2 linked regions of the Thalassospira sp. TSL5-1 genome follow. The main gene of each other region encodes a partner of the protein of the gene in region 2 in a complex. Links are inferred from orthologs where the notes say so. Each region holds a gene or a part of one and is shown on either strand. Other genes may lie near its edges.

What was found.
Region 1: the proteins of secY (region 2) and secA are in contact, whole or in part, in a crystal structure (PDB 3DIN), measured with the Thermotoga maritima proteins. The link is inferred for Thalassospira sp. TSL5-1 from one-to-one orthologs. Residues at the interface, in WP_004081795.1 of Thermotoga maritima: Glu108, Gly109, Glu110, Glu111, Ala236, Glu237, Arg238, Arg239, Ile240, Thr241, Ile242, Gln243, Tyr244, Ala245, Arg246, Arg247, Val248, Thr249, Gly250, Arg251, Arg252, Val253, Tyr254, Gly256, Ala257, Ser258, Thr259, Tyr260, Leu261, Pro262; in WP_004082002.1 of Thermotoga maritima: Glu261, Ala262, Arg263, Lys300, Ala301, Arg302, Thr303, Ile304, Ile305, Leu323, Tyr324, Asp325, Pro326, Val329, Ser330, Tyr333, Ile336, Lys340, Phe345, Val349, Glu363, Phe364, Tyr374, Ser375, Gly376, Gly377, Glu393, Ile395, Thr482, Ser483.

Annotation. Positions count from the first base shown.
Region 1 is NZ_KV880638.1:712,392-717,337, reverse strand. The notes cover bases 1-3,319. They hold secA (preprotein translocase subunit SecA), read right to left. Parts: upstream 2,922-3,319; coding sequence 201-2,921; downstream 1-200. Other genes in these bases: LF95_RS12795 (hypothetical protein), read left to right, coding at 3,238-3,319; LF95_RS12805 (alpha/beta hydrolase), read left to right, coding at 1-118. In the rest of the region: more of LF95_RS12795, read left to right, coding at 3,320-4,368; LF95_RS12790 (EF-hand domain-containing protein), read left to right, coding at 4,409-4,946. UniProt on the Escherichia coli protein: Required for protein export, interacts with the SecYEG preprotein conducting channel.
Region 2 is NZ_KV880637.1:949,768-955,845, reverse strand. What follows is about bases 281-3,104. They hold secY (preprotein translocase subunit SecY), read right to left. Parts: upstream 2,454-3,104; coding sequence 1,107-2,453; downstream 281-1,106. Other genes in these bases: rpmD (50S ribosomal protein L30), read right to left, coding at 3,052-3,104; rplO (50S ribosomal protein L15), read right to left, coding at 2,535-3,023; LF95_RS04540 (adenylate kinase), read right to left, coding at 430-1,074; rpsM (30S ribosomal protein S13), read right to left, coding at 281-309. Outside these bases: more of rpsM, read right to left, coding at 1-280; more of rpmD, read right to left, coding at 3,105-3,246; rpsE (30S ribosomal protein S5), read right to left, coding at 3,253-3,840; rplR (50S ribosomal protein L18), read right to left, coding at 3,852-4,199; rplF (50S ribosomal protein L6), read right to left, coding at 4,211-4,744; rpsH (30S ribosomal protein S8), read right to left, coding at 4,759-5,157; rpsN (30S ribosomal protein S14), read right to left, coding at 5,170-5,475; rplE (50S ribosomal protein L5), read right to left, coding at 5,489-6,028; rplX (50S ribosomal protein L24), read right to left, coding at 6,040-6,078. UniProt on the Escherichia coli protein: The central subunit of the protein translocation channel SecYEG. Consists of two halves formed by TMs 1-5 and 6-10.

The sequences.
Region 1 (4,946 bases), on a different replicon or contig from region 2:
TATGAGCCATGTCGGCACGGTGGTGGCCCTGGGCACATTTTTAACCGGCGATGCGCGTGTGACAAAGCCGATTGACCAGTTTCTGGCAAAGGTCGCCCCCATCAAGGTAGCGAAATAATCCAGGCACCGTAAATCAAGACACAAAAAAACGCGCTCCCCACAAGGCAGCGCGTTTTTTCGTTCATTTCACAAGCCGGATCTTACGAAACCTGACCGTGGCAATGTTTATATTTTTTGCCCGACCCACACGGGCACGGTGCATTGCGCGAAACGCGGCCCCAGGTTGCAGGGTTGTTCGGGTCCACCGTGCCACCGGCCTGACGGGACTGCACGGTTTCCTGCACCCGTTCCTCGGCGGCGGTTGCGGCCGTCGGGTCGCTTTCAGGCGACGGATGGTTCTCGTGCATTTCCTGCGTTTGGCGCGGCTCGAGATCCTCGGGGCGCGGGGCGGACTGCAATTCAACATGCGAAAGCATTTGCGTCACACGTTCGCGCAGCATTCCCAGCATCTCTTCAAACAGGTTAAAGGCTTCGCGCTTGAATTCGTTCAGCGGGTCGCGCTGACCATAGGCCCGAAGACCAATGCCCTGACGCAAATGGTCCAACGCCAAAAGGTGCTCTTTCCAGGACTGGTCAAGCAATTGCAGCAGCAGGCTTTTTTCAACCTGTCGAATGATATCTGCCCCATAATTGGCAACCTTGGATGCCATTTTGGACTCGACAGCCTTGGCAATGCGCTCATGTACCATCGACGGATCAATGCCTTCTTCCTTGATCCAGTCTTCGACCGGCAGATCAAGGCCGAACAGGCGCAGGCATTCTTCATGCAGGGATTTGGCTTCCCACTGTTCCGGATAAACCTTTTCCGGGCAATGACGTTCCACCAAGCCCTCGATCACCTCGGAACGCATTTCGGCAACGTCTTCGGCCACATCCTTGGCCTGCATCAAATCGCGGCGCTGATCATAAATAACCTTACGCTGGTCATTCATGACATCGTCAAATTTCAACAGGTTCTTACGAATGTCGAAGTTGCGGCCCTCAACCTTTTGCTGGGCTTTTTCCAGCGCCCTGTTGATCCAGGGATGGTAAATGGCTTCGCCTTTTTCCAGACCCAGCTTTTGCAGCATGCTATCCATGCGCTCGGACCCAAAAATGCGCATCAGGTCATCTTCCAGCGACAGGAAGAATTTCGATGCCCCCGGGTCACCCTGACGACCGGAACGGCCGCGCAACTGGTTGTCGATACGACGCGATTCGTGGCGTTCGGTACCGATCACAAACAGGCCACCAGCTTCATGGACCTTTTGCTGGTCTGCCAGGACTTCTTCACGCAGGCGCGCAATACCGGCTTCGCGCTTGGAATCCTCGACATCGACCAATTCCAGTTCGGCCCGCATTTCAACGTTACCGCCCAGCTTGATGTCCGTCCCGCGACCGGCCATGTTAGTGGCAATCGTGATCGCGCCCGGCGCACCGGCCTGGGCCACGATATAGGCTTCACGTTCGTGCTGCTTGGCGTTCAGAATTTCATGTGGAATGTTACGCTTTTTCAACAGCGCACTCAGCATTTCCGATTTTTCAATCGACACCGTGCCCACCAGGGCCGGCTGACCACGACCGTGGCATTCCACCAGAAGATCGGCAATCGCTTCCCATTTTTCGGCGGCGGTCCGATAAATCTCGTCGTCATAATCCTTACGGGCAATCGGACGATGGGTCGGAATTTCAACAACCTTCAGGCCGTAAATTTCTTCAAATTCCTCGGCTTCGGTCATGGCCGTACCGGTCATGCCGGCCAGCTTCGGATACAGACGGAAATAGTTCTGGAAGGTGATCGAGGCCAGGGTCTGGTTTTCGTTCTGGACTTCAACCCGTTCCTTGGCTTCCAGCGCCTGGTGCAGGCCATCCGAATAACGACGGCCTTCCATCATGCGACCCGTAAATTCGTCAATGATGACAACCTTGTTGTCCTTGACGATATAGTCGGTATCGCGCTGGAACAGCTTGTGTGCCCGCAAGGCCTGGTTGGTGTGATGCACCAGATGAATGTTATTGATGTCATAAAGGGTTCCTTCGGTCAGGATTCCCATTTCTTTCAATAACTGTTCGGCATGCTCCGTCCCTTCTTCAGTCAGGGTAACGGCACGGGCTTTTTCATCTTTTTCGTAATCTTCGTCTTTCAGCTTGGGAATAAGCTGGTCCACCGCCTGATACATGGCGGAACTGTCTTCAGCGGGGCCGGAAATGATCAGCGGGGTCCGGGCTTCATCAACCAGGATCGAGTCAACTTCGTCAACGATGGCATAGTTGAATTCGCGCTGAACCATGTCTTCCAGACGGAATTTCATGTTATCGCGCAGATAGTCAAAGCCCAGTTCGTTATTGGTGGCATAGGTAATATCACACCGATAGGCCGCCCGGCGCTGGTCGTCGGTCATGCCGTGCATGATCACACCCACCGACATGCCAAGGAAACCGTAAACCTGCCCCATCCATTCGGCGTCGCGGCGTGCGAGATAATCGTTGACCGTCACCACATGAACACCCTTGCCTTCAAGCGCGTTCAGATAAACCGGCAGGGTGGAAACCAGCGTTTTACCTTCACCGGTTTTCATTTCGGCAATTTTGCCATCATTGAGAACGATACCGCCCGTCATCTGCACATCATAATGACGTTCGCCGCGCACGCGCTTTGCCGCTTCGCGGACGGTGGCATAGGCATCGGGCAGAACCTGGGCAAGAGTCTCGCCATTTTTGAGACGATCGCGCAGCCAATCGGTGCGGGCGCGCAGATCTTCGTCAGACAGTTTCTCGACCTCGGGTTCCAAGGCGTTGATTTGCTCGACCGTGGCCCGAAGGGCTTTGATTTCACGATCGTTAGCTGAACCGAAAATTTTCCGGGCAATGACGCCGAGCATTAAAACGTTCCTGGATAAAATGAAAATAACAAACAGACGGGTTCCGGGATAATACCGGGCCCGATCACAGATAGAACCCTGACTTTGATCTGTCAACGGAACGAACACCTAACTTGCATTTGTAATGCACACATTCGTGTCATTCCCTGTCAAACATCCCTGTTTTTGGCCCTTGAGCGACGCGCAAAAACGTTTTATGATAAAACCATAGGGTGTCACCCTTACATTTTTGATATTCGGGCAAGTAGCCCAAGCATGTCGCGTGATCGGAAAACGGCCAAATCCCGGCGACTGCATGCCTCAGGAGGAGGATACTATGGCGGACATATCCGCGTTCGGCCCGCTTCGCGCGGCCTCAATCCCGACAACCGACCCCCGCTTTGCCAAGGGGCACGGCGCCGAATCCGGTGCAGGATCACAGCTTGGTCGCCCGGCACAGCAATCGGCTGACAATGTTTCACTGTCGCCCCGTGCCCTGGATGCCGTTAAGGACAGTGACAAGGCAGGCAAACCCGATACCGGCAAACAGGTTGCAGCCAGCGGGCTGGGCAAAGACGCCCTTTCAATGGCGCTGGAAAAAATACGCGACAACGTGACCGAGATGTTTGCGCTGACAGGCATGAGCGACGAAGCCGCCAAAGTAGCAACCGAAAGCCTGTTTACAAATATCAAGGATCAGGCCGCGAAATCATCCAGCTTTGATTTTTCTTTCCAGCAGGCAGTTGCGTCTCATTCCCAGGCCGCAGTTGCCTATAGCGACGGCAATTCCGCCGCGACAGGTTACAGCACGTCGGACGTCTATGCCGCCCATTCGCTTAATATCAGCATCGATAAAAACTCGGGCGATTTTTCATTTAGCTACAGTTCCAAAAAGCTGGAAGTTTCGCGTATGGCCGTTGTTGCCACAGGCAATAGCGGAGCATCCGTGATGAATGCGTTTAACACCGCGCTGGATGCGCTGGGTGGCAACAACCTTGTCAATAGCTTGGGCCAACAGGCCGGGGCGGACCAGGGCGGCCTGCTGTTTGACATGAATGACAGCGGCGTTGCCGATTTCATCAAGGATCTTTTGGAAAAAACCACTGGCGATTCCAGTGCCGCCACCCGGGCTGCCAACAAGGATAAAAATCCTGACGGCACCACAAACACCGATGCGGCAAACCAGCCAGCATCCAACGCCCCCAGTGCCGCCGATCTGGCCCTTAAACAGGCCAACGACCTTCATGCACAAATCATGAAGCAGGCTGCGGTCATCGTCCGCAATGTTCAGGAAATGATGCAGCCCGATACAAATGGCGTGGATCGTCCTGTACTGAACCTGAGCATCGACCTGTTAATGCCGCTGGGACGTGCCGGGAATGACGGCAATTCGCCAACATTCCATATACCCGATGGTGAAAAGGTCAAGGTGACACCGGATGCCCAAACATCCGACGTAACAGCCTGAACCGCCTTTTCCCGTAACGCTGTCACAATGGAGACAGCCTATGACATCTCTTGGCATTCACAGCGCGGCTCAAAGCCGCGCAAACGCCCTTCTTATGCCTCCACAGGGGGCAAAAAAAGGCATCGAACAGCTTACCAGCAGCGTCACCGCAACACGCGAAAATCTTGTTTCCCGCGGCCAGACAGCCCGCCAGCAGCAAACCGGTGGTAGTTCCGGCAGCAATCCTGGCAGCCATCCCAGCCTGCGCGAACTGGAAGCATCGGTCCGTGCTGAAATAGCATCGTCCGTATCACAAATGCGCCCCATGTCGGTCAGTGGCAGCGGCGTGATCGATGATGCGTCCAGCCGCATGAGTCGCGACGTATTGATCATCTTTACCATGCTGGGCATCCCGCTCGACAAGGCCCGCGAAATGGCGCAGCAACTTTCAGACACCGCCAGCAACGTCGCAAACCCGGACGATCTTCAAGCCTCCTTGCGCAATTTTGACCTGCAGGACCGTAACCTGTCACTGATTGCCAGCAGCATCGAAATCAATTTCAGCCAAACCGACCTGCAAATGACCAGCCAAAATGGCA
Region 2 (6,078 bases):
GGTACGCTGACCGCGCACCGGGAGACCACGACGATGACGCAGGCCACGGTAGCAGCCCAGATCCATCAGACGTTTGATGTTCATTGCGGTTTCACGACGCAGGTCACCTTCAACGACGTAATCGGCGTCGATGACTTCGCGAACACGAAGAACCTGATCGTCACTCAGCTGGTGAACGCGAGTCTGCGCTTCGATACCAACTTTCGAGCAAATTTCTTTAGCTTTCGCCGGACCAATACCGGTGATGTAGGTAAGCGCAATCTCGACGCGCTTCGCGGTCGGGATATTTACGCCAGCAATACGAGCCACTGTGTGAGACTCCTGTTTCCTGTTAACAAACCCTACGGCAGATCCTTTGGGACCAATCGCAGATGCAAAGCGGGCCAGCAAGAGCTAACCCGCAAAGCAAAACACGACCAGCCCGGGAAATTACCCCAGGATGGCTTCAATCTCGCGCGTAACTTCGTCGATTTCAGCCATGCCGTCAACTGTTTTCAGCTTACCTTCCTTCTCATAGTAAGGAATGATAGGTGCTGTCTGCCTGTGATAGGCCTCCAGTCGCGACGTAACCGTTTCGGCGTTGTCGTCTGCGCGACGCTTAAATTCGGTGCTGCCACATGCGTCACAAACACCTTCAACCTTGGGCTTCTGGAATTCGTCGTGATATCCCTGTCCGCATCTGGCACAGGTATAACGGCCAACAATACGGCGCACAAGGGCGGCATCATCAACACGCAATTCAATCACGTAATCCAGAACAAGGCCTTTTTGTTCCAGCATCTCGTCCAGGGCTTGTGCCTGGGCCGTGGTGCGTGGAAAACCGTCCAGGATAAAACCACCCTTGGTATCATCCTGGTCGAGACGTTCGGAAATCAGACCAATCATCAGATCGTCAGAGACGAGATTTCCCGCATCCATGACTTTCTGGGCCTGCTTTCCAAGTTCGGTCCCGGCGGCAACTGCGGCACGCAGCATGTCGCCGGTAGAAAGCTGTATCATCCCGCGACCCGTTTCAAGCCGCTTGGCCTGGGTCCCTTTGCCGGCACCGGGCGGGCCAAGAAGGATAATGTTCATCGTTACCCCCTGATAGTCGCGCGGCACCTGTCTTAACGGCGGCGTCCGCGCAGTTTCGATTTCTTGATCAGGCCTTCATACTGATGGGCCAGCATGTGTGACTGAATCTGTGCAACAGTATCCATCGTTACCGTGACAACGATCAGCAGGCTAGTCCCACCAAAGTAGAATGGCACCGACCATTCCGCGATCAACAATTCTGGCAGAATACACACAAAAGCCAGATACGCGGCACCCAAAACCGTCAGGCGGGTCAGAATAAAGTCAAGATGCGCAGCGGTATTCTTGCCGGGCCGAATGCCGGGAATAAAGCCGCCATGCTTCTTCAGATTGTCCGCAGTGTCATCCGGGTTAAAGACAACAGCCGTATAGAAGAACGAGAAAAACACGATCAGGGCGATATACAGCGCGATGTAAAGCGGCTGACCACGCCCCAGAACAGCCGTCACACTCGTCAGCCATGCAGGGGCATCCGTCCCTGCCGTAAACTGCGCGACAGACAGCGGCATCAGCAACAAAGAGCTGGCAAAGATCGGCGGGATCACACCGGCAGTGTTGATCTTGAGCGGCAGATGAGAGCTCTGCCCTTCCATCACCTTCATGCCGACCTGGCGTTTCGGATACTGAATAAGCACCCGGCGCTGTGCGCGTTCCATGAAGACGATAAAGGCAATCACTGCAACCGCCATGACAATGATGGCAACGATCACCAGGGCGGAAAGCGCGCCGGTACGGCCCAGTTCCAGCGTGCCGGCAATGGCACGCGGCAGGTTGGCAACAATACCGGTGAAGATGATCAGGGAAATACCGTTACCGATACCGCGCTGGGTGACTTGCTCGCCCAGCCACATCAGAAACATGGTACCGCCAACCAGCGTCACGACAGCGATCAGACGGAAGAACATACCCGGTTCATGAACCGCAGCTCCCATCGAGCCTGACATGCTTTCAAGGCCAACGGCAATGCCCCAGGCCTGAACCGTTGCAATCACAACCGTCAGATAGCGGGTATATTGATTAATCTTTTTACGACCCTGCTCGCCCTCTTTTTTATACTGCTCAAGAGTGGGCGAAACGGTGGTCATCAACTGAATAATAATTGAAGCCGAGATGTAGGGCATGATGTTCAGAGCAAAGATCGTCATGCGGCTTAATGCGCCACCTGCGAACATGTCGAACATGCCAAGGACACCACCCGCATTCTGCCGGAAAATATCCGCAAGAATGGACGGATCCACGCCAGGAACGGGAATATAGGTTCCCAGACGATAAACAATAAGCGCCCCCAAAGTGAACCAGATACGCTTTTTAAGCTCAGTCGCCTTGGAAAAAGACGACCAGTTCAGGTTCGCGGCAAGCTGCTCGGCGGCCGATGCCATGCACTCATCTCCCAATACACTAAAACCGGAGGGTCCGGGCCCATGCAAGATGGAACCGGACCCTCACGTCGTTACAGAGGCTTACTCTGCGGTTTCTGCTTCGGCCGCAGCCGGAGCCAGAACCGTTACCGAGCCACCGGCTTTCTCGACGGCTTCAATAGCCGACTTGGAAGCACCGGTGATTTCGATGGCGAGTTTCGCCTTGAGTTCGCCCTTAGCGAGCAGACGCAGACCGTCTTTCTGAGGACGGGCCAGGCCTTTTTCCACCAGGAGAGCGATGGTGACATTTGCACCTTCTTCAAGAACACCGTTATCAACGGCAGTCTGAAGGGTACCCAGGTTCACAACGCCATATTCCTTGCGGAACGGGTTTTTAAAGCCACGCTTAGGAAGGCGGCGATAAATCGGCATCTGCCCGCCTTCAAAACCGTAAATCGCTACGCCGGAACGGGACTTCTGACCCTTCTGACCTGCGCCAGAAGTTTTGCCTTTGCCCGAACCAATGCCGCGACCAACACGGGTACGCGCTTTGCGGGCACCCGGGTTATCAGCAAGTTCGTTGAGTTTCATCAATCAACACCTTTTCGATCTGGGCCAATCAGGCCTCGTCCACACGGACGAGGTGCTTGACCTTGGCGATCATTCCGCGAACAGCCGGAGTATCTTCCAGCTCACGAGTCCGGTGCATCTTGTTGAGACCAAGACCGACCAGCGTTGCACGCTGGTCTGCCGGACGTCCAATCGGCGACCCGGTCTGGGTAACACGAACGGTCGCTTTTTTGCTAGCAGCCATATCGAATTACTCCTTTTCGAGGGCGGCAGAAGCAGCGTTAGCTGCTGCAGAACCGCTGTCGCGACGGGCAACGATATCGCCAACCTTCAGACCGCGCTTGGCCGCTACCTGACGCGGGGAAGCGCCATTGACCAGAGCGTCGAGGGTTGCACGGATGACGTTGTGCGGGTTGTTGGACCCGGTGCACTTGGCAACCACGTCCTGAACACCCATCGTTTCAAACACTGCGCGCATTGCACCACCGGCAATAATACCGGTACCGGCCGGAGCCGAACGAAGGAGAACGCGACCTGCACCGAAATGACCATTGATGTCATGATGCAGGGTACGACCTTCGCGCAACGGAACGCGGATCATGTTGCGCTTGGCTGCTTCGGTGGCCTTGCGGATTGCTTCGGGAACTTCACGGGCTTTACCCGTGCCGTAACCGACGCGACCGCGCTGATCACCAACAACAACCATTGCGGAGAAAGCAAAGCGACGACCGCCTTTGACCACTTTCGCGACGCGGTTGATACCAACCAGCTTGTCGACGAGTTCGGTCTCTTCACGGTTTTTCGGCGCCTGCTGCGGCTGATTTTGATTACGTGCCATGGTCGTGCTCCTTAGAAGTCCAGACCGCCCTCACGGGCGGCATCGGCCAGAGCTTTCACCCGGCCATGGAACAAATACCCGCCACGATCGAAAACGACCGTTTTTACACCAGCGGCAACAGCACGTTCGGCAATGGCTTTACCGACAAGCGCAGCAGCTTCGGCGTTACCGCCCTTCGCACCATTCTCTGCCGACGAAGCCGAGGCAATGGTTTTGCCAGCGAGATCGTCGATGATCTGAGCATAGATATGTGCGTTGGAACGGTGCACGCTGAGGCGCGGGCGACCGGCCGCTTTCTGGCGGATCGCAAAACGAACGCGGCGTTTGCGACGTTCGAAAAGTTTTCTCGCGTTGTTCATCGTGCCAGTCCTTACTTCTTCTTGCCTTCTTTGCGCAAGATATACTCGCCTTCGTAACGGACACCCTTGCCTTTGTAAGGCTCCGGACCGCGCCAGCCGCGGGCATTTGCCGCAAACTGACCAACGAGCTGTTTATCTGCGCCAGAAATGGCGATAAGGGTCGGCTTTTCAGCAACGACGGAAAGACCGGACGGAATGTCCATTTCTACGTCATGTGAAAAACCAAGCTGCAGAACCAGTTTATTTCCCTGGACCTGGGCACGGTAACCAACACCGGTGATTTCGAGCTTCTTGGTGAAACCTTCCGAAACACCAGCCACCAGATTGGCGATGTTGGCACGGGTGGTTCCCCAAAGCGCGCGAGCGCGCTTGCTGTCATTGTTCGGTTTTACCCAGATCTGGTTATCTTCCTGGGTAACGGTTACGTCCGAGGTCAGGTTCAGGCTAAGCTCACCGAGCTTGCCCTTTGCACTGATTGCTGCTTCGGTCAGGTTGATGGACACGCCGTTAGGCACGGCCACCGGATTTTTTCCTACTCGCGACATCGTTGGCCCTCTCCTTAGAATACCTTGCAGAGGATTTCGCCGCCGACATTTTGCTCGCGAGCTTCCTGATCCGAAAGAACACCCTTCGGAGTAGAAAGAACTGCGATACCGAGTCCGTTATATACCTTCGGAAGATCTTTGATCTTCGAATATACACGACGGCCCGGGGTCGAGACGCGGTCGATCTGCTTGATTACGCCAGTGCCCTCAAAATATTTGAGTTCAATGGCAATCTCGCTGACGCCCTTGCGAATTTCACTGACAGAATAGCCACGAATAAAACCTTCGCGCTGGAGCACGTCCAGAACGCCAAGACGCAGCTTGGAAGCCGGCGAGACAACGCTGGACTTGCCAACGCGCTGACCGTTACGGATACGCGTGAGCATATCGCCTACGGGATCAGTCATAGACATGTGATGTCCTCCTTACCAGCTGGACTTCACCATGCCCGGAATCTGACCACGCGAAGCAAGTTCACGCAGGGCGATACGGGACAGGCGGAATTTACGATAGACCCCACGCGGGCGACCGGAAACCGCGCAGCGAATACGCTGACGGTTCCGTGCCGAATTGCGCGGCAGCTGGGCAAGTTTCATCACAGCTACAACACGATCTTCAAAAGAAGTCTCGCGATCGGCGATGATCGATTTCAGGGCAGCACGCTTTTTGGCATACTGCTTTGCCAGACGCTCACGTTTAAGTTCGCGCTGAACAGCACTTTTCTTGGCCATTGGCCAACCTCCGTTAGTTTCCGAACGGAAGATCAAAACCCTTGAGAAGGGCCAGAGCTTCGTTGTCGGACTTAGCCGTGGTACAAATGATAATGTCCATCCCGCGGACCGAATCGACTTTGTCATATTCGACTTCAGGAAAAACAAACTGCTCCTTGAGGCCCATGGCAAAGTTGCCACGACCGTCGAAGGATTTCTTGTTCAGACCGCGGAAGTCACGAACGCGCGGCAGCGCGATCGTCACCAGACGATCCAAAAATTCAAACATGCGGTCGCGACGCAGGGTCACTTTACAACCGATGTTCATGCCTTCACGCAGCTTGAAAGCCGCAACGGACTTTTTCGCCTTGGTGAAAACAGGCTTCTGACCGGTGATGGCTGCGAGGTCCGCAGCTGCACCTTCCAGCTTTTTGCGATCCTGGGTGGCGTCACCGACACCCATATTGATCACGATTTTTTCGAGGCGCGGAATCTCCATAACATTCTCGTAAGAGAATTCTTTCTGGAGTGCATCACGCACCACTGAGTTATAATGTTCGCGCAGGCGCGTCATTTTTCCGTCCCTCAGTTGTCGATGACTTCGCCGCTGAGCTTCGCAACGCG